3 regions of the Mesorhizobium sp. M1428 genome follow, and region 3 is predicted to be linked to each of the others. Evidence: predicted binding sites of a transcription regulator. Region 3 holds the regulator's gene; each other region holds the start of a gene.
What was found. Region 3 encodes PhoB, which activates phosphate uptake and scavenging genes when phosphate is short. Its sites were predicted from a motif close to TGTCATNNANCTGTCAT; they were not measured.

Region 1 (10,186 bases), on a different contig from region 3:
GTTGCGCGAGCGGGCGGTATGCAGGCGGCCGGCGGCGGGGCCGATCAGATCGGCCAGACGAGCCTCGACATTCATGTGGATGTCTTCCAGCCTGGTCGAGAACTCGAATGTGCCGGCCTCGATCTCTGCCAGGATCGTGTTCAGTCCGTGAGCGATTTTTTCTTGATCGGCCGCCGAAATAATGCCCGTTTGCGCCAGCATCTGGCTATGGGCGATCGAGCCGCGAATATCCTGCGCATAGAGTTTGCGGTCGAACGAGATCGACGCGTTGATCGCTTCCATGATTGCGGCCGGACCCGAGGCAAAACGTCCGCCCCACATCTGGTTGCTGGCCTTCTTGTCGTTCATCGCTATAACCCGTGCTCCGGAGCAATTTTTCAAAAATGGCAGACGGCAATAGATTTTTCCCGGCTTTGCGTCTCATCCTCGCCGCTTTGGTTGCGGGCGTGCTGGCCGGCGCGGTCGCGGTATATGTCAGGGAAAGCAGTTCTGGCAACAAGGCGCCCGCGCAAGTGGCCGCCGGCGGCGGCAAGGACGACGTCGCCTGCGCCGCCAAGACCGACCGTGCCAAGAAGATCGCCTCCGCTGCCACCGGCCAGGTTGCCGCGCTTTTGCCGGCGGATCCGCCGCAATCGCTGAAAAGCCTTGCCTTCAACGGCCCGGACGGCAAGCCGACGACGATCGCCGATCATGCCGGCAAGACGGTGCTGCTCAATCTGTGGGCGACATGGTGCGCACCTTGCCGCGCCGAAATGCCGGCGCTCGATGCGCTGCAGAAGGAGATGGGCAGCGATGCGTTTCAGGTTGTTGCCGTCAACGTCGATGCCGGCGACGATGCCAAACCGAAGAAGTTCCTGGAGGACACCGGCGTCAAGTCGCTCGGCTACTATCGCGATGCCACCATGGCGCTGTTCAATGACGTCAAGACACGTGGCCTTGCGCTCGGTCTACCCGTCACCATGCTGATCGATCGGCAAGGCTGCCTGATCGCCCATATGAACGGCCCGGCCGAATGGTCGGGGCCGGATGCCAAGCGTCTGGTCGAGGCGGCGCTTCAGCCAGGATAGGCTCAGACCGTGCGCAGGCGCGGCTTGAGCACGGCAATGCTTGCGCCGCGTCGGCTGGCGGTGCGGATTGCCGGAGCGGCCACGCCCGTCAGTTCGCCGAATGTTTCGATCGGAGCCGGTTTGCCGAGGTAATAGCCTTGCCCGATCTCGCAAGCCTCGGCGTCCAGGAACTGCAATTCACCCGGCGTCTCGATGCCCTCCGCAAGGACTGGCAGGCCGAGACCGCGTCCAAGCCCCAGCACGGCGCGAACGATCGCCGCGAACTGGGCGTTCTTGTCGACCGATTTGATGAACGACCCGTCGATCTTGATCTTGTCGAAGGGAAAGGCGCTAAGGTTGGACAGAGAAGAGTAGCCGGTGCCAAAATCGTCCATCGCCACATGCACGCCAAGCGCCTTGACCTGCCTCAAGGTTGCGAGCGCGCGCGGCATGTCCTTCACCAGGGCCGTTTCGGTGATCTCCAGTTCGAGCCTGCCGGGGGCCAGGCCGGATCTCGACAATGCGTCGTGCACCTTGCGGCTGAAGTTCGGATTGTGAAGTTGCACGGCGGAGACGTTGACGGCGACCATTAGCGGGTTTGTCCAGCGAGCAGCATCGTTACAGGCCGTCGTCAGCACCCAGTCGCCGATCTGGGCGATTGCGCCACTGTCCTCTGCCACGGGGATGAAAACGGCCGGAGAAATGTCACCCCGCTCCGGATGCTGCCAACGGACCAGGGCTTCGAAGCCGATCATCCTGCCGCCGCGGATCTCCTTCTGCGGCTGATAGACGAGGTGGAACTCCTTGCGGGCGATCGCCTGGCGCAGTTCATGCTCCATCACGCGCTTGTCGCGGGCCGCGGTGCCCATGGCTATCTCGAAAAACCGATAGGTGTCCCGGCCTTCGGTCTTGGCGCGATGGAGTGCCGTATCGGCATGGCTGATCAGTCCGGCCTGGTCTTCGGCATCCAGCGGAAAGAAGGCGATGCCGATGCTGGCCGAGACGAGGCCGGAGCCGACCGAAACCCTGTTTTCCTCGCGGATCGCCGCCAGCAAGTCCTCGGCTATCCTGCCTGCGGCCAGGGGGTCGGGGAGGTTCGGAGCTATGATGGCAAATTCATCGCCGCCGAGACGTGCGAGCATCTGTCCGTGGCGCGGGATGCCGGAAATGCAGTGCGCCAGCTTCTGCAGCATGGCATCGCCGGCGCCGTAGCCATAGAGGTCGTTGACCTGTTTGAACCGGTCGAGGTCAAGCAGCAGGAGCGCCAGATATCCGTCCTTGCCGCCACGATCCATCGATGCGAATTCTGCTTCCAGCCGGGAAGAAAAGCTCCGCCGATTGGCAAGCCCGGTAAGTGGATCGAAATGCGCGAGGCGGAGGATCTCTTCTTCCGCCTTCTTGCGCTCACGGATGTCGCGGACGGCAAGCACCGTATGAGGCCTGCCGCAGTAGGTGATCTTCCTGGCGATCAGCTCGACAGGAATTCTCGCGCCGTCGCTGCCCCTTAATTTCGCTTCCTGCGCCTGTTCGCCGAAGCCGGATATATCGGCTGCGCTCCGTCCGTCGAAAAGCTCGCCGAGTTGCATCGTGTTGAGGGTGGCTGTCGCTGTTCCGGTCAGCTTAGCCATACTGTCATTGGCGCTGACGATGCGGGTGCCATCGCAAACGATCAGACCTTCCACCGCGGCATTCGCGAGATCGTGCATGCGATCGGCCTCGAGCTTCTGGCGGCGAAAGCGCAGGTCGATCCACAGGGCGGTGCCCGACAGCACAAGGATTATCAGGCTGGCGACCGCTGCAGCAAAGGCCTGGGAAACGGGATCGATTGAATGTGCCGATATTTCAATCGCGGAATCCGGAATGATCGACACCGCGGCCATCGCGATGAAATGCAGGCTGCAGATCGCCAGCGTCAAAAGCGCGGCGCCGCCGAGAGTGGCGAGCGCTGACGGGCGGCGCAAGACTACAAGAAGCGCCAGTGCCGCAAGGGTCACGCCGGCCAGAAGCGATATCGCGACAAGGAGCAGGTTCCATACGACCCGGCCTTCGACCTCGAAAGCGGCCATGCCGATGTAGTGCATCGTCGCGATGGCGCCGCCCAGGATGGCGCCACCGACGAGGAAATGGTCGATGCCGCGGCGCAAAGTGGCGACCCACATCCCAAGCGCGGTCAGGATGACGGCGGCGGCAAGCGAAAAGGCGGATAATGCCGGATTGTATGCGTTAGGTATTCCCGGCGTAAACGCGGTCATGGCGATGAAATGCGTCGCCCATATGCCGAACCCGGTCGAGGCCGCGGCGATCATCAGCCAGGCAAGCCGGTTTCGCTCGGTCGATCGGCCGACATGCTTAAGGAGATTAACCGCTGAGAAGCAAGAAATTCCACAGACGAGTGCGGCAAGCGCAACCAGTCTCGGATCGTGCTGACTTACAATACAATTATAGACCGTCAGCATCCTGGTTCACTCGGTCTGCCAAATCTAACAGGGGAGGTGCGACTGATTAGCTCTTGGAGATTTTAACGAATGGTTAACCCGCGGGCCATGAGGCGGGTCTTCGGGGGAAAACCGACGCCGCTGCGCCGAAAAGGCGGTGATGTAGTTTCTGACGCCGCGTTCGGTAGCGAGTGCACTTTAGTAAAGAATGATGTTCATTGATCCGCAACAAAACCGTTGTCCGATTGTCATCAGCGCCACATATTGGCTTTGCGGAAGTGCCCCTTTCGCCAATGACAAACGGGAGATGAAACATGAAGTTCTTCGGCTTCGCGGCCGGTATTGCCGCCACCTTGACCCTGCTTTCCACCACATCCGCCTTCGCCGTCACGCAGATCAGTTGGTGGCACGCCATGACCGGCGCCAACGCCGAGGTCGTTGACAAGATCTCCAAGGATTTCAACGCCAGCCAGAGCGACTATGAGCTCGTTCCGGTGTTCAAGGGCACCTATCCAGAGACGCTGAATGCGGGCATCGCTGCATTCCGCGCCGGCCAAGCGCCCGATATCCTCCAGGTGTTCGATGTCGGCACCGGCGTGATGATGGCGGCCGAGGGTGCGATTAAGCCGGTGGCCGATGTGATGACCGGTGCCGGGATGACCTTCGACAAGAGCCAGTATCTGCCCGGCATCGTCGGCTATTATTCGAAGCCGGACGGCACCATGCTGTCGTTCCCCTACAACTCTTCCTCACCGATCCTCTACTACAACAAGGACATCTTCCAGAAGGCAGGCCTCGACGTGAAAAATCCGCCCAAGACCTGGAACGAGGTGTGGGAAGCTGCCAAGAAGATTAAGACGAGCGGCGCCGCCTCTTGCGGTTATACCTCGACCTGGCTGACCTGGATCCACTTGGAGAATTTCGCGGCGTGGAATGACGTGCCTTGGGCCAGCCAACAGAATGGCCTGGCCGGCGGTGATGTCGAACTCAAGATCAATGCGCCGATTTTCGTCAACCACTTCCAGGCGCTCGCTGACCTGGCCAAGGACGGCACGTTCAAATATGGCGGACGCACCTCCGAAGCCAAGCAGATATTCCTCGCCGGCGAATGCGGCATCTTCACCGAATCGTCGGGCGGCCTCGGCGATATCGTCAAGTCCGGCATGAACTATGGCATCGGCCAGCTTCCTTACGACAGTGACGCCAAGGGGGCCCCGCAGAACACGACGCCGGGCGGTGCCAGCCTGTGGGTGTTCGGCAACAAGTCGGACGAGGAATACAAGGGCGTTGCCGCCTTCTTTGCCTATCTGTCCAAGACCGATGTGCAGGAATATCTGCACCAGAAGTCGGGATACCTGCCTGTGACGCTCGCCGCATATGAGGCGACCAAGAAATCAGGCTTCTATGACAAGAACCCCGGCCGCGAGACACCCATCCTGCAGATGATCGGAAAGTCGCCGACCGACAATTCGAAGGGCGTGCGCCTGCCGAATCTGCCGCAGGTGCGCGATATCCAGAACGAGGAGCTGGAGAAGATGCTGGCCGGCCAGCAAACCGCCCAGCAGGCGCTCGACAATGCGGTCGCGCGCGGCAACGCCGCGATCAAGGAAGCCCTGGACAACTAACGAGACCATCACGGTTAAAGCGCGTCGCGTTTGAATGGCCACATGCTACGCGCTTTAAGCTCTTGTTCTTATGAATGTCGTTATCCCAAAACCGCTGCGCACTTTTGGGCGACATGCATTAGTCGGTTGGAATATCGCCCGCGCGAGCGCGCGTGGGCGATGCCTGGATAGCGAGGGAAATCAGCCTGTCTGCACGCATCGTCTTTCCCAACAAGATCCTGCCCTACCTGCTGGTGGCACCACAACTCGCCATCACCCTGGTTTTCTTCTACTGGCCGGCCGGTCAGGCGCTTTACCAGTCGATGCTCAGGCAAGACCCGTTCGGGCTGAAGAGCAGGTTCGTCTGGTTTGCCAATTTCCGGAAGGTGCTGGCCGATCCGGCCTACCTCAACTCGATCAAGGTCACAGTGGTGTTCTCGCTTGCAACCGCGATCGTTGCCATGGTTGCGGCCCTGTTGCTGGCGGTCATGGCCGAGAAGGCCGTGCGCGGCAAAGGCCTCTACCGCACACTATTGATATGGCCTTACGCCGTGGCGCCGGCGATTGCCGGCATGCTTTGGCTTTTCCTGTTCAATCCCTCGATCGGCTCGTTGGCCTATTTGCTGAGAAGCCTCGGCATCGCATGGGACCCACTGCTCAACGGCAACCACGCCATGATCCTGCTGGTGTCGGCTGCTGCCTGGAAGCAGATCAGCTACAATTTCCTGTTCTTCGTCGCCGGCCTGCAGGCGGTGCCGAAAACGCTGATCGAAGCGGCGGCCATGGACGGCGCCGGCGAAACCAAGCGCTTCTGGACCATCGTCTTCCCGCTGCTTGCGCCGACAACCTTTTTCCTGCTGGTCGTCAACACCGTCTATGCCCTGTTCGACACGTTCGGCATCGTTCATGCCGTCACCGGCGGCGGGCCGGGCAAGACGACCGAGACGCTGGTCTACAAGGTCTACAATGACGGCTTCGTCAATCTGATCCTGGGCGATTCGGCGGCGCAGTCGGTCATCCTGATGGCCATCGTCATCGCGCTCACAGCGATCCAGTTCCGCTATGTGGAACGCAAAGTCCATTACGGCTAGGGCAGCGATGATCGGCCAGTCCCCGCTCCGCACCTTCATCGCCCATGCCGTGCTCATCCTCGGCATATTGATCGTGGCTTTTCCGATCTACTACACCTTCGTGGCCTCGACGCACACGCTGCAAACGATCCTCAAGCCGCCGCTGCCGCTGTTGCCCGGCGGCCAGCTATTGAACAATTACAGCGAGGCGCTGTTCGGCGGCATCGGTCGTATCGGCGGTGTTAGCGTCGGCAGGCTGCTCCTCAACACCACCATCATGGCGCTCGGCGTCGCGGTCGGAAAGATCTTCATTTCGATCCTGTCAGCCTACGCGATCGTGTTCTTCCGCTTTCCGCTGCGCATGACCTTCTTCTGGCTGATCTTCATCACCTTGATGCTTCCAGTCGAGGTGCGCATCCTGCCGACCTACAAGGTGATGGTCGATCTCGGCATGATCGACACCTATGCCGGCCTGATCATCCCGCTGATCGCCTCGGCCACCGCAACGCTGCTGTTTCGCCAGTTCTTCATGACCATACCGGGTGAATTGGTCGAGGCGGCGCGTGTCGACGGTGCCGGGCCATGGCGCTTCTTTTTCGATATTCTGGTGCCCCTGTCGCGGACAAACATCGCCGCGCTGTTCGTGATCCTCTTCATCTATGGCTGGACGCAGTATCTTTGGCCGCTGCTCGTCACCAACAGCAACGACATGAACACCATCGTCATCGCGCTGAGAAAGATGGTTTCCTTTGCCGATGCCGACACCCAATGGCACCTGGTGATGGTCACGGCAATGCTGGCCATCGTGCCGCCGATCCTCGTCGTGGTGCTGATGCAACGCTGGTTCGTGCGCGGCCTGGTCGAATCCGAAAAGTGAGAAGCTAATGGCGGCCGTCGATCTGAAGGACGTGAAAAAGGTCTATCCCAGCGGTGTCGAGGCAGTGAAGGGCGTCTCCATCGCCATTCCCGACAAGGAGCTTTGCGTGCTGGTCGGCCCATCCGGCTGCGGCAAGTCCACGCTGCTGAGGATGATCGCCGGGCTGGAGACGATTTCTGCCGGTACAGTCGCCATCGACGGCAAGGTGGTCAACGCCATTGGCCCGACCGAACGCGACATCGCCATGGTGTTCCAGAATTACGCGCTCTACCCGCATATGAAGGTCTACGACAACATGGCCTATGGCCTGCGCAACCGCGGCACGCCGAAGGACGAGATCGACAGCAGGGTACGCTCGACAGCCAAGGTGCTGGAGCTTTCGGCGCTTCTCGATCGGCGCCCGCGCGAGCTTTCCGGCGGTCAGCGCCAGCGTGTCGCCATGGGCCGCGCCATCGTGCGCAACCCGAAGGTCTTCCTGTTCGACGAACCGCTGTCCAACCTCGATGCGAAATTGCGCGGGCAGATGCGCATCGAGATCAAGAATCTGCAGCGCTCGCTTGGCGTCACCTCGGTTTATGTCACGCACGACCAGCTTGAGGCGATGACGCTGGCCGACATCCTCGTGGTCATGAACGCCGGACTGGTCGAGCAGACCGGCGCGCCGCTTGATGTGTACGAGAAGCCGGCCTCGACCTTCGTCGCTTCGTTCATAGGTGCACCGCCGATGAATCTGCTGGCGCTCACAGGGGCCTTCCCAAGCTTGGTATTGGCGGACGGTACTGTGATTGGCTTGGCGCCTCGACAGGGCAAGGCGGTGACACTCGGCTTTCGTCCGGAGGACGCCGATATCACCTTCGCGGCAGAGGCGCCGGCCGGCGCGCTCGGGCTGCCGGCGACAGTGGAAGCGGTCGAACCGGTGGGTGCCGAAAGCTTTCTCCATTGCGTGGCAGCCGGCAGCCGCATCGTGGTGCGCGTCTCAGGCCGCGCCAGCGCCAAGCCAGGCGACCAATTGCGCGTCGTGGCCAGGTCCGAAAAGCTGCATTGGTTCGATCAGGCCGGCAAACGGGTCGATTGAGACTGGTCTTTCATCTGCCGAGCGGTGCTATGCGTGTCCAAAACCGTTCAGGCAAACACATGCGCCTTGCCCGACACGGTCAGCCGGACGATCTCGCCGATCGCCGGCGCGTCCATGCCCGGCTTGCGCAGGATCAACGGCGTGTTGCCGATGGCGGCGGCGTCAGGCGGATCGGGGCTGTTCAACAGACGCACCGCGATGGTGCACATCGAGCCGGCGAACTCCGATTCGGTCACCTCGCCGAACAGCATGTCCGGCGTGCCGGACATGCCTTCACGCGATGTGCGTTTCAGCAACACCTGCTCCGGCCGCAGCATGATGCGGGCGACGTCGCGCCGCTCCGGGCTGTCGACGGCGATGCGGCCAAGCGGCGAGATGGCGAAGCCATCGGCGATCCTTGCCGGCAGGACGATGGCGTCGCCGAGGAACTCGGCGACCATCCTGTCCTTCGGCTTGAAATAGAGCTCGCGCGGCGTGCCGACCTGCGAGAAGTTGCCGTCGCGCATCACCGCGACCTGGCTGGCGAATGACAGCGCCTCGGCCTGGTCGTGGGTGACCAGAATGGTGGTGATGCCGGCTGTTTCGAGGAGCTCGGCCACGGCCTTGCGCATCGAGGCGCGCAGGCCGGTGTCGAGCGCCGAGAATGGCTCGTCGAGCAGCATCAGCCGCGGCTTCATCGCCATGGCGCGGGCGAGCGCGACGCGCTGCTGCTGGCCACCGGAGAGTTCGTGCGGGCGGCGCTTCAGGATCCCTTTGTCCAGCCCGACGACATAGGCGAGCTCAGTGATGCGCTCACTGCGCTTTTCCTCGTGACGGCCCATGCCGAAGCCGATATTGGCGGCGATGCTCAGATGCGGGAATAGAGCGCCGTCCTGCGCCACCAGCCCGATGCCGCGGCGATGCGCCGGCACGGCCGTGTCGCCATCGGCCAGCACCTCGCCGTCGAGCACGATGCGGCCCTGGTCCGGCGCCTCGAAGCCGGCGATCAGCCGCAGCAACGTGGTCTTGCCGCAACCGGACGGTCCGACGATTGCCGTACGGCTGCCGCTGGCCACGCTGAGATCGACGCCGGCAAGTGCTGCGACGGGCCCGTAGTGCTTGTGGATGCCGCTCAGCTCGAGAAAGCTCATCGCCCGGCCATCCGCTTCGACTGGACGTAGAGCAGCCAGGTCAAGGGCAGCGACATCGCCACCATGATCAGGGCATAAGGCGCCGCCGACGCATAGTCGATCTCGCCGCTATAGGACCAGAACGCCATGGCCAGCGTGCGGGTGCCGTTGGGCGCCAACATCTGGGTTGCGGTCAATTCGTTCATGATACCCAGCGCGACCAACGCCATGCCGGCTGCGGCGCCCGGCGCCGACAGGCGGATGGTCGTCGACCACAGCGCCTTGAGCGGCGACCGGCCGAGGCTGGAGGCGGCGCGCTCGAGCTCGACCGGCGCCTGTGCGATCGACGCCCTGAGGCTAATCAGGGCGCGTGGCAGGAACATCAGCGCATAGGCGACCAGGATGGTGAACAGGGTCTGGTAGAGCGGCATGGCGATACGCACGGCGGTGGTGACCAGCGCCAGGGCGATGACGACGCCGGGCAACGCGCCGACGATATAGTTGCAGCCCTCCAGGACGCGTTGCAGCCGCCCCGGCGCGCGGATCGAAATCCACGCCATCGGCATTGCCGCGACGGTGGCGAGCAGCGCGCCGGCAATCGCCAGGAACAGCGTCTGGCCAAGCGCCAGGCCGATCTCGTCGAGCCGCCAGACATCGGCGCCGCCGGCCACAAGCCAACGGCCGATAGTGACGAACGGCACGCCGAGCGCCAGCAGCGTGGTAATGGCGGGCAGCAGCAGGCAAGGAATGGTGGCGCGCCCTAGGTTCGTGCGCTGCTGGTGGCGCGCGGCACCCGAGCCGACGCGGGCATAGCGCTCCTCGCCGCGCACCAGCACCTCCAGCCCGAGCAGCACAAGGCAGCAGGTCACCAGCACGCCGGCCAGCGTGTTGGCGGCGGGACCGTTGAAGGTCGACTGAAACTGGTCGACGATCGCGGTGGTGAAGGTGTCGAAGCGGATGAAGACATAGA
Region 2 (10,186 bases), on a different contig from region 3:
GCGAGCCGAAGATCGGCGAGACCGTTCTCGAAGTGAAAAACTGGTCGGTCTACCACCCCATCCATGCCGAGCGGCAGGTCATCAAGGGTATCAACCTCAACGCGCGCAAGGGCGAGGTGGTCGGCATTGCCGGGCTCATGGGCGCCGGCCGGACCGAGTTTGCCATGAGCCTGTTCGGCCGGTCCTATGGCCGCCGCATCACCGGCGAGGTGTTCCTTAACGGCAAGCCGATCGATGTCTCTTCGGTGAGCAAGGCGGTGGAACACGGCATCGCTTACGTTACCGAGGACCGCAAGACCTACGGTCTCAACTTGATCGACCATATCAAGCACAACATCACGCTCGCCAACCTGCCTGGAGTGTCACGCCATGGCGTGATCGACGATTTGCGCGAGCTTTCGGTCGCCAACGATTATCGCGGCAGGACCAATATCCGCGCCTCGAGCGTCTACCAGATGACCGGCAATCTTTCTGGCGGCAATCAGCAGAAGGTGGTGCTGTCGAAATGGCTGTTCGCCAATCCGGAAGTGCTGATCCTCGACGAGCCGACACGCGGTATCGACGTCGGGGCCAAGTATGAAATCTATACGATCATCGCGCGTCTCGCCTCCGAGGGTAAGGCAATCATCGTCATCTCGTCGGAAATGCCCGAACTGCTCGGCATCACCGACCGCATCTACGTCATGAACGAAGGACGCATCGTCGGCGAAATGGCGGCAAGCGACGCCAGCCAGGAAAAGATAATGCGCGCCATCGTCCGCGGAGAAGGAAAAGCATCATGAGCACCGAAAGCGCTCCCGGGCCGCAGACCGGCGTTGCCCAGGACCTACAACAGGGACCTCGCATTGCCGTCTCGGCGCTGGTCACCAACTTGCGCGAATACGGGTTGGTGCTGGCGTTGATCGCAATCATGGTGTTCTTCCAGTTCACCACGTCCGGAACGCTGTTCAAGCCGGTGAACCTCAGCAATCTGGTTCAGCAGAACAGCTTCATCATCGTGATGGCGCTGGGCATGCTTCTGGTGATCGTTTCGGGCCATATCGATCTCAGCGTCGGCTCCGTCGCCGGCTTCATCGGCGCACTGGCGGCGATGATGATGGTCATCTGGCCGCTTGGCCCATTGAGCAATCCGCTGGTGGTGTCGATCATCTGCCTGATCGTGGGTGGCGCGATCGGCGCGGCACAAGGCTACTGGATTGCCTATCACCGAATACCGAGCTTCATCGTCACACTGGCGGGCATGCTGATCTTCCGCGGCATCTGCCAGGCGCTGCTGGGTGGCGGGTCTTCGGTGGGGCCGCTCCCCGTCGGCTTCAAGGCGCTCAGTTCCGGCTTCATTCCGGACCTGATCGGCCCATTGACGCTGATACCGCCAACCGTGAACGCCGCCGGCAAAACCATTGTCGGCAGCGGCCTGACGCTGCACCTGACGACGATCGTGATCGGCCTCGTCGCCGTGCTCGCCTATGCCTATTTCGGGCTCAGGGCACGGCGCACCCGCGAGAAGCATGGCTACGAAGCCGAGCCCTTCTCGCTGTTCGTCGTCAAGACCCTGGTGATCAGCGCGCTGGCGCTGTTTCTCGTCTACCAATTCGCCACCTACAGGGGCCTTCCCATCGTTCTCATGGTGATGGGCGTGCTGATCGCGTTGTTCGTCTTCGTTACCAAACGCATGACGATCGGCCGTCGCATCTATGCGATGGGCGGCAATGCCAAGGCAGCCCAGCTATCGGGCATCAAGACCGAACGGCTGACGTTGATGGTGTTCATCAATATGGGCGTACTGTCGGCACTCGGCGGCCTGATTATCGCTGCGCGCCTGGGGCAGGCTGTGCCGGCGGCCGGCCTCGGCAGCGAGCTTGACGTCATCGCCGCGGTGTTCATCGGTGGCGCTTCGGCGATGGGCGGCGTCGGCCAGGTCATCGGCGCGGTGGTCGGCGGTTTCATCATGGGCGTCATGAACAACGGCATGTCGATCATGGGCGTCAATGTCGACTGGCAGCAGGTGGTAAAAGGCCTGGTGCTGCTCGGCGCCGTCGTCTTCGACGTCTACAACAAGAACAAGGCTTGAGAGGCAACCAGGAGGCATACGGGTCACATCGCGGCGCTGCCGGGCGGCGCAAAAAAGTCCCCCGAGGGACCTGATCCGCGAGCGCAATCCGGACGAAGAATTTCAACCGAGGCGCGGACAGGGTCCGGGCCACGCAGGGTAGGGTTTGCCGCCAAAGGCAGGCCAGCCCGCAATTCAGAGAGGGTTACCATGCTGATCTCACAGATCCTCGACGACGCCGAGACGATCCGCGTCGTTGCCCGCAACAGCGGCAAGACCCGCGTCATTAACGGCGCCCGCAGCGTCTATTCGCTGGCGATGGAGGCCGCGCGCACCGGCAGCGGGCTTGTCGCCCTGATCGAGCGCAAGGGCTTCGGCGAAACCGTCGATCTCGACGCAGCCTACAAGAAGGGCCGGCTGCTGTCGCCGATCAACCATCCCGATCCGGCCCATCTCCATCTCACCGGCACCGGGCTGACGCATCTCGGCTCCGCCGCGACCCGCGATTCGATGCACAAGAAGCTCAGCACGGACGGCGAGGAACAGCTGACCGATTCCATGAAGATGTTCCGCATGGGGCTTGAGGGCGGTAAGCCGGCGAAAGGCCAGATCGGCGTGCAGCCGGAATGGTTCTACAAGGGCAACGGCACCATGGCAGTGGCGCCCGGGGCCGCGCTTATGTCGCCCGCCTTCGCCCAGGACGCCGGGGAGGAGCCGGAAATCGCCGGTATCTATGTGATCGGCGACGACGGCGCCCCGTTCCGCGTCGGCTTCACGCTGTCGAACGAGTTTTCCGACCACGTCACCGAGCGCGTGAACTATCTCTTCCTTGCCCATTCCAAGCTGCGCAACGCTTCGTTCGGCCCGGAGATCCTGATCGGCGATCTGCCGTCCGATATCCGCGGCGCTTCACGTATCCTGCGCGACGGCAAGCTGCTTTGGGAAAAGCCGTTCCTGTCGGGCGAGGCGAACATGTCGCACACCATTGGCAATCTCGAGCATCACCACTTCAAATACTCGGCCTTCCGCCAGCCGGGCGACGTGCATGTGCACATGTTCGGCACGGCGACGCTGTCCTTCGCCGACGGCGTCAGGACCGAGGCCGGCGACGTGTTCGAAATCGAGGCCCCTGATTTCGGCCTGCCTCTGCGCAACCCGCTTGAAATCGAGCAGCCGGTGAAGGTCGCGGTGAAGGCGCTTTGAGGCGTCGATGACAGCGTGATCTCCCCCCTCGTGGGGGAGATGGCAGTTCCAACCTCAGCGCGCGGCGCGGAAATGCTTGGACAGTTTCAGGCCCTGCGCCTGATAGTTCGAGCCGAGGTCTGTGCCGTAGAGCGCTTGCGGCCGTTTCAGCATGTGCTCGTAGATCAGCCGTCCGACGATCTGGCCGTGGTCGAGGATGAACGGCACTTCGTGGCTGCGTACCTCGAGCACCGCCCGGCTGCCGGTGCCGCCTGACGCCGAATGACCGAAACCCGGGTCGAAGAAACCCGCATAATGGACGCGGAACTCGCCGACCAGCGGATCGAAGGGCGTCATTTCGGCGGCGTAGAGCGGCGGCACATGCACCGCCTCGCGCGACACCAGAATATAGAATTCGTCCGGATCGAGCACCAGTTCGCCGGCGCCGCTCTTGTAGAGCGGCTCCCAGAAATCGACTACATCCTGCGCGGCGCGCTTGTCGACGTCGACCAGGCCGGTGTGGTGCTTGCCGCGATAGCCGACCAGCCCATCCTTGTCGCCGTCGAGGTCGATCGACAGCGCGATGCCGCCGCCTGAGATGTTGGGCGGTTCAGTGGCGACCAGCATCTCGGCGCGGTGCAGTTCGTGCAGGTCGCTTTCCGACAAGAGCGCATTGCCGGTGCGGAACCTGATCTGCGACAGCCGCGAGCCGGTGCGAACGACGATCGGGAAGGTGCGCGGGCTGACCTCCAGATAGAGCGGACCTTCATAGCCGGCGGCGATCTTGTCGAACTCGTGGCCACGGTCGGTCATCACCCGAGTGAAGATATCGAGCCGTCCGGTCGAGCTTTTCGGGTTGGCGGAGGCGGAAATATGCGCGGGCAGCGCCAGGCTTTCGAGCAGCGGCACGATGTAGACGCAGCCGGTTTCCAGCACGGCACCTTCGGCGAGGTTGATCTCGTGCAGCTTCAGCCGGTCGAGCTTGTCGACAACCCTGTGGTCCGGGCCGGGCAAGAAGGAAGCACGCACCCGCCAAGCCTTGTCGCCGAGCCTGAGGTCAAGGCTGGCCGGCTGGATCTGATCGGCATCGAGCGTGCGCGGCGATTTTAGCGCGCCCGTCTGGAACAGCGCGGAAATATCCTGATCGGGAAGAATGCCTGTCTGCCGCAAGGGTCTGGCTCCGTTCGAACGCCGGGCGAGGTCTTGTTCTGTCGCAGGTCCGACCATGGACGCCTTTGGCACCTGCTTGGTACAACCCTCTTAATCATGCCGGCAATTGACGCAAGCGTGGCGCGGGTCTAAAGCTCGTTATCCCGTGGTGATTTGGCCGGTCGGCTTGCAGCCACGTTAAACAAGTCGCTAAAGGACCGTCGGGCCGCAAGGCCATATGGACCGGTTGCGACTTTCGCGACCGGTTTTTTGTTGTTTGGACCAATTTTGGTGTTTGGATAGAATGATGACCAAGAAGCGCGACTGGAAGCCTCAGACCGCACTCGTGCATGCCGGGACGCTGCGTTCCAGCTTCGGCGAGACCTCCGAGGCGATGTATCTCACCCAAGGGTATGTCTACGAGACGGCGCAAGCGGCGGAAGCCCGCTTCAAGGGCGAGGAGCCAGGCTTCATCTATTCGCGTTATGCCAATCCGACCGTCGACATGTTTGAAAAACGCATGTGCGCACTGGAAGGAGCCGAGGACGCGCGCGCCACTGCATCCGGCATGGCGGCGGTGACGGCAGCATTGCTGTGCAGCGCCAAGGCTGGCGACCATATCGTGGCGGCGCGCGCACTGTTCGGCTCCTGCCGCTGGGTGATCGAGACGCTGGCGCCGAAATACGGCATCGAGGCAACGCTGGTCGACGGCACAGACATCGCCAATTGGCAAAAGGCGGTCAAGCCGAACACCAAACTGTTCTTCCTGGAAAGCCCGACCAATCCGACGCTGGAGGTGGTCGACATCGCCGCCGTCGCGGCACTTGCCAATTCGATCGGCGCCAGGCTGATCGTCGACAATGTCTTCGCCACGCCCTTGCAGCAGAAACCCCTGCAGCTCGGCGCCCACATCGTCGTCTACTCCGCGACCAAGCATATTGATGGCCAAGGGCGCTGCCTTGGCGGCATCGTTCTGTCGGACAAGAAGTGGATCGACGAGAACCTGCATGACTATTTCCGCCACACCGGCCCCAGCCTCTCGCCCTTCAATGCCTGGACGCTGCTGAAAGGCCTGGAGACGCTGCCGCTGCGCGTACGCCAGCAGACGGAAAGTGCCGGCCGCATCGCGGATTTCCTCGCCGAGCGCCCGCAAATCGCCCGCGTCATCTATCCCGGTCGCGCCGACCACCCGCAAGCGGCCGTGGTCAAGAAGCAGATGTCGGGCGGCTCGACGCTGATCTGCCTGGATGTGAAGGGCGGCAAGCAGGCGGCCTTTGCCTTCCAGAACGCACTCGAAATCGTGCTCATTTCCAACAATCTCGGCGACGCCAAGAGCCTGATCACCCATCCGGCGACGACGACGCACAAGAACTTGACCGATGAGGCCCGCGCCGAGCTCGGCATCGGACCGGGCACGCTCAGGCTGTCAGTCGGCCTTGAGGACGCCGACGATCTGCTCGAAGACATCCAGCAGGCGCTGAGAGTTGCCGGATAAGGGCTGGACGAACAGAGGCGAGCGGGGACGCGCCGATCAGGCGCCGGACGGGGTCTGTTCCAGCTCCGCGACGGCCTTGCTCTGGATAGTCATCACATTGCCTCGCCAATCGACGGCGCCGCTCAGCCATCCGCGCGCCCAAATGGCGGGAAGCATCAGGTCTCGCGCCATCATCGCCGGGATCGTGCGCAGCGACAGGTGCCATCCCTTGGCCGAGGCCAAGGCGCATTCCGGCAGGTAGGCCGCGACCAGCACGGCGGTGGCGGTGGCCGGCAGGCTGACGCCGGCGTCAGCCGCGGCAACCAGCGCAAGCACCAGCGGCGGTGCCGCGCCGATCAGGATTTCGGGGGCAAAGAACAGTGCAAAGGTGACGCGGCGCAGCCGCGCCCAGCGCGCCTGCCGCGACCAGATCTCGCCAAGCGTGCGCCGGCCGAGCGGCTGTTCGAAGGGCGAGGCGACAAGATTGACCCGCAGTCCGAGCCGGTTGACCAGCTTGGTCGCGGCGGCGTCCTCGGCGATCTCGGCAGCAAGCGCGCGGATGCCACCATTGGCGTCGAGCATGGGCTTGTTCCACAACATGCTCTTGCCCTGGGCGAAGCCGAGGCCGAGCGCCGCTCCAGCGTACTGCCAGCGCGCCTGCAGCGTGTTGAGAAAGGCGCATTCTACCTCCCCCCAGAAGCCGTCCGGCCGCGAGCCGATCGGCGTCGAGCAGACGAGGCCGGTGTCGTGCCGCCACGCCGCCATCAGGTGCTGGACGTAATCGCTCGGCATAAGCACGTTGGAATCGGCAAGGATGACCCAGCGATAATGCGCCGCCTCCCAACCCTTCACACAATTATTGAGTTTCGGATTGCCGCTGATGCGGTCGTCACCGACTAAAAGGCGGGCGCGAATAGCTGGAAAGCGCGCCATTGCGGCGGTGATCGGCTCGACCACCGGGTCGTCGGCATGGGCGACGCAGAAGATGAGTTCGTAGCGCGGCCAGTCGAGGGAGAAGGCGCGCTCCAGCGTCTCTTCGGCAAACGGCTCGACGCCGCGCGCCGGGATGACGATCGATACCGGCGGCGCGTTGGCCGCGGGCGGTGCAATCCTGGCTGGTCGCTTTAGCTTCAGCAAGGCTAACAGGATGCTGGCGAGATTTGAAAGAAGGAGGGCTATGGAAAGGAGAGCGGCTGCGAATGTCGGTTCCATCGAGATCTGGTCACTCCAGAAATGCTGGCCGCATGACGGCCGTTTTCAACAAATCGACAAAACGCTGAGTCGCCCGGCACAAGCCTGCACACCATCATTGTCATGTGTCACTCAAATGACATTGTTTTTCGGCACCTGCGCTTGAGATCGGGCAAGAAGATGCCGCGCATCGTTGACCAAACTGCGCTGAGCATCGAAAGTTCCATCTACATTGCTTTGGAGCAGTTTATGTACAGCGCCGTCACCCGCAACATCGAAGTGCAGGTCAGGCCGTTCTATCTGGAGGATCACTCCGACCCGCCACAAAACCGCTATGTCTGGGGCTACCAGGTGACCATCGACAATCAGTCGGACGACTTCGTGCAGCTTCTGTCGCGCTACTGGCACATTACCGACGGCACCGGCAAGGTCGAGGAAGTGCGCGGCCCCGGGGTCGTCGGCGAGCAACCTGGACTCAACCCCGGCGACAGCTATCAGTATACGTCTGGATGCCCGCTCTCGACCCCGTCCGGCATCATGGTCGGGCACTACACAATGCGCAACAAACGGGGTGAGACCTTCGACGTCGCCATCCCCGCCTTCTCGCTCGATTTGCCGGGCACGCGGCGCACCGTCAATTGACGTTCACTTGGATTCCTCTCCCCGCCTTGCGGGGGCGAGGAAATCCAAGTTCTGCGAAGGCAGCCGCACTGATGCTCGTTATTGAGCCGCTGCAAATTCCGCCGGATCGAAGTCATATTGTTTCGAACAGAATTCGCAGGCCACGTGAATGCTGCCATCCTCGGTGCTGTCCCTGATCTCCTCGGCGGAAAAGCCTTCGAGGATGCCCTGGATCTTCTCCCTCGAGCATGAGCACTGGTCGGCGACCGGCACCCCGCCGAAGACGCGGACGCCATGCTCGTGGAAAAGCCGGTAAAGCAGCCGTTCGGCGCCGATCGTCGGATCGATCAGCTCGGTCGGTTCAATAGTACCAAGCAGCGCCAGCAGCTCCTGCCAGGAATTGTCGGCCGGGTCGTGGATTTCCTCACGCGGATCGCCGTCGCCACCGGGAAAGTCGGGGACGCGCATGCGCTCCGCCGACTGCGGCAGGAATTGTGCCAGCAAGCCACCGGCCCGCCATTGCTCGCGGGCACCGCCGACGCCGGGCGTCAGAAGCTTGGCAACCGAAAGCCGGAGGTCGGTCGGAATCTGCTCCGACTGGCGGAAATAGGTGCGTGCGGCATCTTCCAGCGTGACGCCGTCGAGCTGGACGATGCCCTGGTAGCGTTGCGTGTGGGCGCCCTGGTCGATGGTCAGCGCCAGGACGCCGCTGCCGAGCAGCGTCTGCGGTGACGTCTCGCCGGCAGAAGTCAAAGCCTGCAGCCGGTCGGCATCGAAGCGGGCATAAGCGCGCAGCGCGTGCGGCGTGGAGAAATCCGCGACCAGCATGTCGACCGGCCCGTCGGTGCGGGTCTGCAGAATGAACTTGCCCTCGAACTTCAGCGAAGTTCCGAGCAATACCGTCAGCACACAGGCTTCGGCCAGGAGGCGGGCGACCGGCTCGGGATAGTCGTGGCGGCTGAGAATAGCGTCGAGCATCGGCCCGAGCTGGACGGTGCGGCCGCGCACGTCGAGCGGGCCGACCTCGAACGGCACGACATGGTCGTCGCCGGCGTAGCCGAATTCGCCGAGCTTGGGTTTATGTTCAGCCAATTGATGAGTTTCCAACATGACAAAGCTCCGGGGCGCGGCGATGCCGCCCTCCGGGGCGCATGCGACGAGACGCGCTCGATTTGCGTGATGCGCCTGAGATAGGCACCACCCACTCCCGGATCAAGGCGGCCCGGATCAACGCGGCGCAGATCAGGCCAGCCCGGATCAAGGCGGCCCTTATCAAGCGCCCAGGCACCAGGCCAAGACCGCCTTCTGGGCATGGAGCCGGTTCTCCGCCTCATCGAACACCACAGAATGCGGTCCGTCGATGACCTCGTCGGTAACCTCCTCACCGCGATGCGCCGGCAGACAGTGCATGAACAGCGCGTCAGGCTTGGCTTTCGCCATCAGTGCCGCATTGACCTGGTAGGGTAGGAAGACATTGTGGCCGCGGGCACGGTGCTCCTGGCCCATCGACACCCAGCAGTCGGTGACGATGCAATCGGCCTCGTGAACGGCCTCCTCGGGCGAACGGGTGAATTTCAGCTTGCCGCCATTGGCTTTCGACCAGTCGACATGCTTCTGGGCCGGTTCGCTGCCCTCGGGCACGGCGATGTTCAGCTTGAAGCGGAAGCGCGCAGATGCCTCCAGCAGCGAATGCAGCACGTTGTTGCCGTCGCCGGTCCAGGCGATCGTCTTGCCGGCCACCGGACCACGGTGCTCTTCGAAGGTCATGATGTCGGCCATCAGCTGGCAGGGATGGGTCTCGTCGGTCAGCCCGTTGATGACGGGAACCGTAGCGTTTTCCGTCAGTTCCAGCAGCCGGTCATGCGAGGTGGTGCGGATCATGATGGCATCGACATAGCGTGACAGCACCTTGGCCGTGTCGGCAATGGTCTCCGAGCGGCCAAGCTGCATCTCGGTGCCGGTCAGCATGATCGTCTCGCCACCCAACTGCCGCATGCCGACGTCGAACGACACGCGCGTCCGCGTCGACGGCTTGTCGAAGATCATCGCCAGCACCTTGCCTTCGAGCGGCTTGCTGCGTTCGCCGGCCTTGAGCCTTGCCTTTCGCACAGCTGCGTCGTCGAGCATGAAACGCAGATCGCCTTCGGAAACGGCGGAAAGATCGGTGAAATGGCGAAGGGACATCAGGAATTCCAGGATTACTTCGCTGCGGCAGCGACGATGGCATCCGCCAGGCTCTTGGCGCCGGCACGAATGCGCTCGAGCGCTTCGTGGATCTCGGCGTCGGTGACGGTGAGAGGCGGCAGCAGGCGGATAACGTTGTCGCCGGCCGGAACCGTCAAGAGATGCTGGTCACGCAGTGCCACCGTGACTTTGGTGTTGGGCATCGCGCATTTAAGCCCGAGCATCAGGCCGGTGCCCCTGATGCTTTCGATAACATCCGGAAATTCGTCGGCGACGCCTGCAAGCCCCTGCTTCAACAGCAGTGCCTTGCGCTGGACGTCCTCGAGAAAGCCGTC
Region 3 (10,186 bases):
TCCGGGATCGAAACCGCCGGTGCCGCTCCCGCAGAGGCAAAAACGCAGGCTACCGAGGTGCAAGGGGCTGCCCAGCATCAGTCGATCGAAAAAGCGGTCGGAGCGCGGCCGGTGAGAGTGGTCGGGCCGGCCTTTTTCCCGGCGGACTGACCAAGGCAGGCGGCGGTCCGAGACGGCGAACGGCTGGCCAGATAGCCTCTTCAAGGCCTGGAGGCGCGCGTCGACCGACGTCGCTGGTTATTCGCAGACCATGCGGGCCCGTTTGCCGGGCTCGCTGACGTTCCTGCAAGTTAGCGGCTTCGTCGGCTCCGGCGACGGCGGGTTGACGGCAACCCTCCTCCGTGGCGCTGCAACCGAAGCTGCGCTCCTGCGCACCGCCAGCCTTTTCGGCGTTTGCGGCGCCACTGGAAAGACGTCGGTCTCCAGTTGCGACTGTTCGGCTTGCGCCTGCGGCGAAGGCCGGTCCCAGAACCGGCGAACATCGAGCGGCTTGGGAATGATGACGGTGCCGTCATAGCTGCGCGCGCAGCCGCTTCCCAGAGGCAGCGCCAGGCACAGGAAGACAGGCAGAATCCGTCGAAACATCAGCAACACCCCTGCAAGCTTATAACGCTGCTTCGGCCTGACCGACAACCGGCGGAATAGGGCGGAGGGAGTAGATACGGTGAAGTAGAAGTCTTCGCACTTCCAGTCGAAGGCCTTGCTCGAAGATCGAGCGCCGGGTCGGGCGCGGATGGAGGTCCAGCGCGAGTTAGAAACGTGCGATTCGTCAACGCTTCCAGCGTAAGGCCATGGTGCGATCGCACCATACCAAAGCCGCGCTCAATCGCGACAATGGGATTCGAAGTTCCGCTCCTCCAGTTACGGGCGGGAGCAGCGACCGCCGGCAAGAAACAGGGTCAGATTTACCCCAACGGACCTGTTTAGGCGATGGCGCGGCCATGACACGCTCTGGCTGCATGCAACGCGCTCCCGTCCGGCTTTTTTCTTTTCAAGGCCGGTGGCTGCGATCGCCGAGCAGACGATGCCGGGCCGGAATTCACGCAAGCTGCTGATTCCAACGGCAAAGCGCGGCCCACTCCGACAAAGGCCGCAGCCGCTCCTTCTTAACCCCGGCTGGACGACGTTACCGGAGCGACATGAAACTGTCATGCGACTGTAATAATCGGGGGCTATTGGCCTCAGCGGGCGCCGGAGGTATGGCGCCGAGAGACCATATTCCGACAAGGAGCAGGCCACATGAGACATTTCATCCGCTCGGCGGCCGTTGCGATTGCAATGGCTGCGGCGACGACCACCCTCACCCTGTCCGCCGCGCTCGCCGCGGACATCTCCGGCGCCGGCGCCACCTTCCCCTACCCGATCTATGCGAAGTGGGCCGACACCTACAAGAAAGACACCGGCGTTGGCCTTAACTACCAGTCGATCGGTTCCGGCGGCGGCATCAAGCAGATCAAGGCCAAGACCGTTACCTTCGGCGCTTCGGATGCGCCGCTGAAAGGCGAAGAGCTTGAAGCGTCCGGACTGGCTCAGTTCCCGATGGTGATGGGTGGCATCGTTCCCGTCGTCAATCTCGAAGGCATCAAGCCTGGCGAGTTGGTTCTCGACGGCCCGACGCTGGCCGACATCTTCCTCGGCAAGATCACGAGCTGGGATGACGCAGCGATCAAGAAGCTCAATCCAGACGTCAAGCTGCCTTCGCAGGCGATCGCGGTCGTTCACCGTTCCGATGGTTCGGGCACGACGTTCAACTTCACCTATTACCTCGGCGACGTCAGCGCGGACTGGAAAGAAAAGGTCGGCGTCGACAAGGCCGTGGAATGGCCCGTTGGCATCGGCGCCAAGGGCAATGAGGGCGTTGCCAACAACGTCTCCCAGACTGGCGGCGCGATCGGCTATGTCGAATACGCCTATGCCAAGCAGAACAAGCTCACCCACACCGACATGATCAACAAGGACGGCAAGAAGGTCGAGCCTGCCGCGGCGGCGTTTTCGGCGGCAGCGGCCAATGCCGACTGGAGCTCGCAGCCGGGCTATGGGGTGATCCTCGCCAACGAGCCGGGCGCCGAGTCCTGGCCGATGACGGCGGCGACGTGGATCCTCCTGTACAAGAAGCCGGACGACGCCGCGACCACCGGCGAGGCGCTCAAATTCTTCGCCTGGGCGTATGACAAGGGCGACGAGATGGCGGGCGAGCTGGACTACGTTCCGATGCCCGACAAGGTGGTCGAGAGCGTCAAGGCGATGTGGGCCAAGGAAGTCGTCGGCAGCGACGGCAAGCCGCTCTACTCGGCTATGTAATCTCCTCCAGGGAGGGCGTCGACGGCGCCCTCCCTGTTGCCTTTAATCGCGAGGACCCAATGACCATCGCTTCCGATGCCATGCCATCATCCGCAGCAGCCCGGGCCAGGGAAGCTACGGTGCGGCGCTTCGCGCTCACAGATGCCATATTCCGCGGTCTCACCCGCGCTTCCGCAATTCTTGTGCTGGTCATCCTCGGCGGTGTCGCGATCTCGCTGTTTGCCGGCTCATGGCAGGCGCTGTCCTCCTTCGGTTTTTCTTTCCTGACGACTGAGAGCTGGAATCCGGTCACGGAAAAATTTGGCGCACTGGCGCCGATCTACGGCACCCTGGTAACGGCGGCCATCGCCATCCTGATCGCGGTCCCGATCGGCATCGGCATTGCAATCTTTCTCACCGAGCTCTGCCCGCGCCCGCTCAGGCGCCCGATCGGCATAGCGGTCGAGCTATTGGCCGGCATTCCCTCGATCATCTACGGCATCTGGGGCCTGTTCGTGTTCGCGCCGTTCCTGCAGACGACGATACAGCCCTTCATAATCAACATCTTCCACGGCGTGCCGGGACTATCCAGCCTTTTCGCCGGCCCTCCTTACGGCATCGGCCTTCTGACCTCGGCGCTGATCCTCGCCATCATGGTGCTGCCCTTCATCACCTCGATCACCAAGGACGTCTTCGATACGGTGCCGGCGGTGCTGAAGGAATCGGCCTACGGCATCGGCTGCACGACATGGGAAGTGACCCGGCGCGTGGTCATTCCCTATACCCGCATCGGCATCATGGGCGGCGTCATGCTTGGCCTCGGCCGGGCGCTCGGCGAGACCATGGCGGTGACCTTCGTCATCGGCAACGCCCACCGCATCAGCGCCTCTCTGTTCGCGCCGGGCACGACCATCTCGGCCACCATCGCCAATGAATTCACCGAAGCCGACGGCGATCTCTACACCTCCTCGCTGGTTTCGCTCGGCCTGATCCTGTTCGTCATCACCTTCCTGATCCTTGCCGCCGCCCGCTATATGCTGATGCGGATCGACGCCCGTACGGGAGCCTGACCGATGTCGACATCCTCATCGCTCCACAGCCGCCGCAAAGCCAGGAATTCGGTGATGATGGCGCTTTGCGTCGTCGCCGCCGGCATCGGGCTTGCCTGGCTGGCGCTCATCCTCGGCGCGCTGGTCTATAAGGGCACGGCCGGGCTTTCGCTTGCGGTCTTCACCGAGATGACGCCACCACCGGGCGAGGCCGGCGGCCTGCTCAATGCCATTGCGGGAAGCCTGCTGATGACGATCATCGCTGTTGTCGTCGGCACGCCGATCGGCGTGCTGGCGGGAACCTACATGGCCGAATATGGACGTTTCTCGCGCATCACCACCGTCGTCCGCTTCATCAACGACATCCTGTTGTCGGCGCCGTCGATCATCATCGGCTTGTTCGTCTATGAGTTGATGGTGCGGCCAATGGGGCATTTCTCGGCCATTGCCGGCGCCGTTGCGCTTGCCATCCTGGTCATTCCGGTGGTCGTGCGCACCACCGAAGACATGCTCAACCTGGTGCCGAACGCATTACGTGAAGCCGGTGCCGCGATCGGCGCGCCGCGCTGGGTGGTGATCCGTTCGGTCGCCTACCGCGCCGCATTATCCGGCATCGTCACCGGCATATTGCTGGCGATAGCGCGCATTTCCGGCGAGACGGCGCCGCTGCTCTTCACCGCGCTCAACAACCAGTTCTGGAGCAGCAATATCAACGCGCCGATGGCCAGCCTGCCGGTGACCATCTTCCAGTTCGCTCTCAGCCCTTACGAGGAATGGCAGCAACTGGCGTGGACCGGCGCACTCATAATCACCCTGACGGTTCTGGGCTTGAGCATCCTCGCCCGCAGCCTTACCGGACGCAGAGAGGACAGATGACACAGATGTTGTCCCCGGACATGACGATGACCGAAACGGTCGCCGAGAAGACGAAGATCGAGGTCAAGAACCTCAACTTCTACTACGGCCAGAGCAAGGCGCTAAAGGACATCAGCCTGTCGCTGCCCGAGCGCAGCGTCACGGCCTTCATTGGGCCTTCGGGCTGCGGGAAATCGACGCTGCTGCGTGTGTTCAACCGCATCTATGAGCTCTACCCGAAACAGACAGCCGAGGGCCAGGTGCTGCTCGACGGCAAAAACATTCTCGACCGGTCGCAGGATCTCAACCTCCTCAGGACCAAGATCGGCATGGTGTTCCAGAAGCCGACGCCGTTCCCGATGTCGATCTACGAGAACATCGCCTTCGGCGTCAGGCTCTACGAAAACCTCGGCAAGTCCGAGATGGACGGCCGCGTCGAACAGGCGTTGAAGCGCGCCGCGCTGTGGAGCGAGGTCAAGGACAAACTCAACGCCAGCGGCTTGAGCCTGTCCGGCGGCCAGCAGCAGCGGCTCTGTATCGCCCGCACCGTGGCCGTGAAGCCGGAAGTCATTCTGCTCGACGAACCGGCGTCCGCACTCGACCCATTGTCGACCGCCAAGATCGAGGAACTGATCGACGAATTGCAAGCCGACTACACGATCGTCATCGTCACCCACAACATGCAGCAGGCGGCGCGCGTGTCGCGCCAGACCGCCTTCATGTATCTGGGTGAACTGGTCGAGTTCGACCGGACCGAGAAGATCTTCACGTCGCCCCGCGAGAAGCGCACGCAGGATTATATCACCGGCCGCTTCGGCTGAGCCGTTCCGATCATGCATATGAGGACAGGACCATGGGCGAACACACAGTCGCTTCTTTCGACGAGGATCTCGAGCAGATCAGCAAGCTGATCCGCGACATGGCCGACCTCGCCGGTTCGATGGTCGGCGGGGCGACCAAGGCCCTGTTGAATTCCGACAACGTGTTGGCGCAACGCGTCGTTTCCGACGACGCCATCATGGATGCGCGTCAACGCGAACTGGACGACCGCGCCATCACCCTGATCGCCAAACGCCAGCCGATGGCCCACGATCTTCGCCATGTGGTCGGAGCGATCCGCATGGCCGGCGACCTCGAACGCATCGGCGACCTTGCCAAGAATATCGCCAAGCGTGTGAGTGCGGTCGGCCTCAGCGTCACGCCGCGCGACTTGTCGCATTCCATCGACGCGATGGCGCAGCTGGTGCTCATCCAGGTGCAGGGCGTCATCGAGGAGTATGCTGCAGGCGATGCGGCCGCGTTGGCCAAGCTGCGTGCCGCCGACGAGCGCATTGACGTCAAATACACGTCCGTGTTCCGCGAGCTATTGACCTACATGATGGAAGATCCGCGCAACATCACCGCTTGCACGCACCTGCTGTTCTGCGCCAAGAATCTGGAGCGGATCGGCGACCATGTCACCAACATCGCCGAAAATGCGTATTATGTGCTGACCGGCGAGCAATTGCCGGTCAATCGTCCGAAGCAGGACGAAACGACAATGTCCGCGCCGGTGACATGATGGGGGTGCCCAGCTGATGATCGCACCACGAGTAATGGTGGTGGAGGACGAGGAGCCGTTGGGTGTGCTGCTCCGCTACAATCTCGAATCCGAAGGCTACCAGGTCGAGGTGGTGACACGCGGCGACGAAGCCGAGATCCGTTTGCAGGAGAATGTGCCCGACCTTCTGGTGCTCGACTGGATGATACCAGCGGTTTCCGGCATCGAGCTCTGCCGCCGGTTGCGGGTGCGCCCCGAAACCGAGCGGCTGCCGATCATCATGCTGACCGCGCGCGGCGAGGAGAGCGACCGGGTGCGCGGTCTTTCGACCGGCGCCGACGACTATCTGGTCAAACCGTTTTCTACACCGGAATTCATGGCCAGGGTCAAGGCGCTGCTGCGCCGCGCCAAGCCGGAAGTGCTGTCCAGCGTGCTGAAGGTCGGCGACATCGTGCTCGATCGCGAATCGCACAGGGTCTATCGCAAGAAGAGCGAGATCAGGCTCGGACCGACCGAATTCCGGCTGCTGGAGTTTATGATGCGGCATCCGGGCCGCGTCTTCTCGCGCAGCCAGTTGCTCGATAATGTCTGGGGCGAGACGATCTACATCGACGAACGCACAGTGGACGTCCATGTCGGCCGGCTGCGCAAAGCCGTCAATAACGGCCGCATGCCGGATGTCATCCGCACCATCCGCGGTGCCGGTTATGCGATCAGGGAAGATTGATCCGCCTGGTCAGGCGACGTTCTTTCGGACGCCGGGCCTCATTTGCGCGCCCGGCGCGAAAATCTCCTGGTCGACGAAGCTTAACGCCCGCATCGCGCAGCCTTCGCGGATCAGCGGCAATTCGTTCGGCTCAGTGTCGAAAGAGATCGAGCCGGAATGCTGGCCGCCGGCGGTCTGTGCGATTGCCTTGCGCAAGGCCGGCTCGATCAGATCGAAGGCGGCGGCACTGGCGCCGACCATCGCGACCGGTGCCGGATCGATCAGCGCGAACAGCGAGCCGAGACCGAAACCCAGCGCTTCGCCGGCCTTGCAGTAGGCCTCGCGTTCCGGCCCATCTTTCTCGCGCGCCCGGGCCGCCAGGGCGCGCATGTCGGCGTCGCTGACGTCGGCGACCGGTTCGCTGTCTTCGCTCATCTGCCTGGCGTTGCGCCAGATGGCGTAGTTGCCGGCATAGGCCTCGATGCAGCCGCGTCGTCCGCAACGGCAGAGCGCGCCGCCTGGACGATGGATCATGTGGCCAAACTCGCCGCCCGAGGAATGCGTGCCGGTGAACAGCTCGCCCTTCAACACTAGCCCCATGCCGATGCCATGCGAAAGCAGGATGGCGATGAAGTCGTCGCGATAGCGGTCCGGCTTGCGCCAGCGCAGAGCCACCGCCATCATATTGCAGTCGTTCTCCACCGTTGCCGGGATGCCGAATTCGTCCTCCAGCATGTCGGCAAAGGCAATGTCGGTCTGCGGCGTGATCGGCGACCACAGCATGGCGCGTGCAGGGGAGTCGGTAATGCCCTGGATAGCTAGGGCGATGCGGGCGACACTGCGGACGTCAAGGTCTGGATCCTCAAGTCGGCGCCGGACGATGGCCATGCATTCGCGGATCAGTTCGTCGCGCGGCATGGTCAGCGTGTCCAGCCGGCGCTGTTCCTCGGCGACCACCTGTCCCGCATAGTCGATAATGGCGGCCGACAGGAAATTCAGCGACAACACCACGGTCAACACCGCCGCAGCTTCCGGGTTGAGGGCGAGGCCGACCTGCGGACGACCGCGTTTCAACGAAACGGGCTCGCTTGCCTTGCTCTCGGCGAGGATGCCTTCCCGTATCAGGTCGGAGGAGATCGCCGATATGGTCGAATGGCTGAGGCCGGTGGTTGCTGCGATCTCAGTACGCGATGGCTGGCCGGCCCGGCGCACCGCCGAGATCACCATCGCCCGGTTGCGCCGGCGCAAATCGTCATGGCGGATTCCGACCGACATCGTTTTGCTTTCCTCCCGGTTGCCGCGGCCGCTCATGAACCGGAAGCCGTCGGTAATGTCCGACAAACAGTGTCGGATGCAGGCAAATAGTGTCAGATGCGGGTGGCGCTGTCATCGTTTATTCCGACGCTCGAAAAAACTCGCAAAGTCATCAAAATCCATCAGAATCGATGTTGACAGCAGCCGGAGATCGGGCCAGTATTTTTTCGAGGCTCGAAAAAATTAGAGCTTCTAAGCTGGTCTTTGAGCCAATTGGTCACGCCGTACGCGGCGCAGGGAGGATATGATGAAGAAATTCACGACCGCCATTCTGGCGGGTGTCGCCATGACGCTGGCGCTGGCGTCGGTGGCGCAGGCTAAAGACAAGGTCATCGGCGTTTCCTGGTCGAACTTCCAGGAAGAGCGCTGGAAGACCGACGAGGCCGCAATGAAGGCGGCCATCGAGGCCGCCGGCGACAAGTATATTTCCGCCGACGCGCAGTCCAACCCCGGCAAGCAGCTCACCGACGTCGAGAGCCTGATCTCGCAGGGCGCCAACGCACTGATCATCCTTGCGCAGGACGCCTCGGCCATCGGGCCGGCCGTGCAGAAGGCGCTGGACGAAGGTATTCCGGTTGTCGGCTACGACCGGCTGATCGAGAACAAGGACGTCTTTTACCTGACCTTTGACAACAAGGAAGTCGGCCGCATGCAGGCCCGCGAAGTGTTCAAGGTGAAGCCGGAAGGCAACTACGTCTTCATCAAGGGCTCGGGTGCCGATCCGAATGCCGATTTCCTGTTTGCCGGTTCGATGGAAGTGCTGAAGGACGCTATCGACAGCGGCAAGATCAAGAATGTCGGCGAGGCCTATACCGACGGCTGGCTGCCGGCCAACGCCCAGAAAAACATGGAACAGTTCCTGACGGCGAACGACAACAAGGTCGATGCAGTGGTCGCGGCCAATGACGGTACTGCCGGCGGCGTCGTCGCAGCATTGACGGCGCAAGGGTTGGCTGGATCTGTTCCGGTCTCGGGCCAGGACGGCGACCACGCCGCGCTGAACCGCATCGCGCTCGGCACACAGACTGTGTCGGTGTGGAAGGATGCGCGCGAGCTCGGCAAGAACGCCGCCGAGATCGCCTCGCAACTGGCCGACGGCAAGCAGATGACCGACATTGCCGGCGTGAAGGATTTCACCACGCCCGGCGGCAATACCGTCAAGTCGCTGTTCCTGACCCCGGTCGCCATCACCAAGGATAACCTCAACGTCGTCATCGACGCCGGCTGGATCAAGAAAGAAGAGGTCTGCGCCGGCGTGGCGGCGGGCACTGTTGCAGTCTGCAACTGAGCCGACGTTTCCGAGACGTCCGAACGCCGCGGCCGCTCGCCGCGGCGTTTTTTCAACAAGAGTTGTTTTTCCGCTTCCGGCGGATAACTTCTAGGCCGCTTCCGGCATCCGCGGCAGACGGCAACCCGGCGGGAGAAACATGATGACCGACACGACTTCCAACACGCCGGTCGACAGCACGGCAGACCGGGCGCGTGAATCCGAGCTCGGCATCGTTGCCCGATTTCTCAAGGCAACCGAACTCGACACGCGCATGCTCGGCATGGTCGGCGCGCTGCTGGTCATCTGGGTCGGGATCCACATACTCTCGGGTGGGCTTTTCCTCACGCCGCGCAATCTCTGGAACTTGTCGGTGCAGACCTCCTCGGTCGCGATCATGGCGACCGGCATGGTGCTGGTCATCGTGATGCGCAACATCGATCTTTCGGTCGGCTCCGTCGAAGGCGTGATCGGCATGGTGATGGGCGTGGCGCAGGCCGAATTCCTCATCCGCGTCATGGAGTTCCAGCTTGGAAATCCCTGGATATGGATCATCGCGCTGGCTGCCGGCGTGGCGCTCGGCCTCCTGATCGGCGCGTTCCAGGGCTTTATCATCGCCTATCTCGAGGTTCCGGCCTTCATCGTGACGCTGGGCGGCCTGCTGGTCTGGCGCGGCATGGCATGGTTGATGACGAGCGGGCGCACCGTCGCGCCGCTCGACGCCACCTTCCAGCTCATGGGCGGCGGGCCGCGTGGCTCGATCGGCGCAACCGCAAGCTGGATCGTCGGCATTCTCGCCTGTGTGGGCGTCGCCTTCATGCTGCTCAACGGCCGGTCGCAGCGCAAGCGGTTCAAATTTCCGCTGCGCCCCGTCTGGGCGGAGACCCTGCTCGGTGTTGTCGCCTGTGCCGCCATCCTCGGCGCTGTCTGGATCGCCAATTCCTATCCCTGGCCGATCGGCATCGTTCGCCAGTACGCCCAGCGGAACGGCATCACCCTCCCCGAAGGCGGGCTGTTCATCGCCCATGGCATCGCCATACCGGTGCTGATCGCTGTCGCAGTCGGCATCGTCATGACCTTCATCACCAAACGCACCCGTTTCGGCCGCTATGTCTTTGCCATTGGCGGCAACCCGGAAGCGGCGGAACTCGCCGGCATCAACACGCGCTGGGTGA

Region 1: a site for PhoB is predicted at 3,717-3,733, ahead of ugpB (sn-glycerol-3-phosphate ABC transporter substrate-binding protein UgpB). Genes of this name have one in related genera too.
Region 2: a site for PhoB is predicted at 7,172-7,188, ahead of NKG60_RS12470 (ceramide glucosyltransferase). Genes of this name have one in related genera too.

Annotation. Positions count from the first base shown of each region.
Region 1 covers NZ_JAMYKT010000028.1:34,800-44,985, forward strand. Annotated here, with positions in the region: gene argH (argininosuccinate lyase) at 1-348, opposite strand, end outside; gene tlpA (thiol:disulfide interchange protein TlpA) at 384-1,067, shown strand; gene NKG60_RS27120 (EAL domain-containing protein) at 1,070-3,502, opposite strand; gene ugpB (sn-glycerol-3-phosphate ABC transporter substrate-binding protein UgpB) at 3,796-5,106, shown strand; gene ugpA (sn-glycerol-3-phosphate ABC transporter permease UgpA) at 5,292-6,176, shown strand; gene ugpE (sn-glycerol-3-phosphate ABC transporter permease UgpE) at 6,184-7,032, shown strand; gene NKG60_RS27140 (sn-glycerol-3-phosphate import ATP-binding protein UgpC) at 7,040-8,107, shown strand; gene NKG60_RS27145 (ABC transporter ATP-binding protein) at 8,155-9,237, opposite strand; gene NKG60_RS27150 (ABC transporter permease) at 9,234-10,186, opposite strand, start outside.
Region 2 covers NZ_JAMYKT010000007.1:127,791-137,976, reverse strand. Annotated here, with positions in the region: gene mmsA (multiple monosaccharide ABC transporter ATP-binding protein) at 1-782, shown strand, start outside; gene mmsB (multiple monosaccharide ABC transporter permease) at 779-2,071, shown strand; gene araD1 (AraD1 family protein) at 2,261-3,253, shown strand; gene NKG60_RS12480 (2'-deoxycytidine 5'-triphosphate deaminase) at 3,308-4,459, opposite strand; SAM riboswitch at 4,538-4,615, shown strand; gene NKG60_RS12475 (O-succinylhomoserine sulfhydrylase) at 4,686-5,876, shown strand; gene NKG60_RS12470 (ceramide glucosyltransferase) at 5,913-7,067, opposite strand; gene apaG (Co2+/Mg2+ efflux facilitator ApaG/CorD) at 7,296-7,688, shown strand; gene NKG60_RS12460 (Hsp33 family molecular chaperone) at 7,767-8,777, opposite strand; gene argF (ornithine carbamoyltransferase) at 8,940-9,851, opposite strand; gene NKG60_RS12450 (aspartate aminotransferase family protein) at 9,866-10,186, opposite strand, start outside.
Region 3 covers NZ_JAMYKT010000017.1:48,254-58,439, forward strand. Annotated here, with positions in the region: gene NKG60_RS22460 (DUF2865 domain-containing protein) at 1-150, shown strand, start outside; gene NKG60_RS22465 (hypothetical protein) at 238-585, opposite strand; gene pstS (phosphate ABC transporter substrate-binding protein PstS) at 1,240-2,301, shown strand; gene pstC (phosphate ABC transporter permease subunit PstC) at 2,361-3,350, shown strand; gene pstA (phosphate ABC transporter permease PstA) at 3,354-4,205, shown strand; gene pstB (phosphate ABC transporter ATP-binding protein PstB) at 4,202-5,005, shown strand; gene phoU (phosphate signaling complex protein PhoU) at 5,038-5,745, shown strand; gene phoB (phosphate regulon transcriptional regulator PhoB) at 5,762-6,451, shown strand; gene NKG60_RS22500 (ROK family protein) at 6,461-7,705, opposite strand; gene xylF (D-xylose ABC transporter substrate-binding protein) at 7,992-9,032, shown strand; gene NKG60_RS22510 (sugar ABC transporter permease) at 9,175-10,186, shown strand, end outside.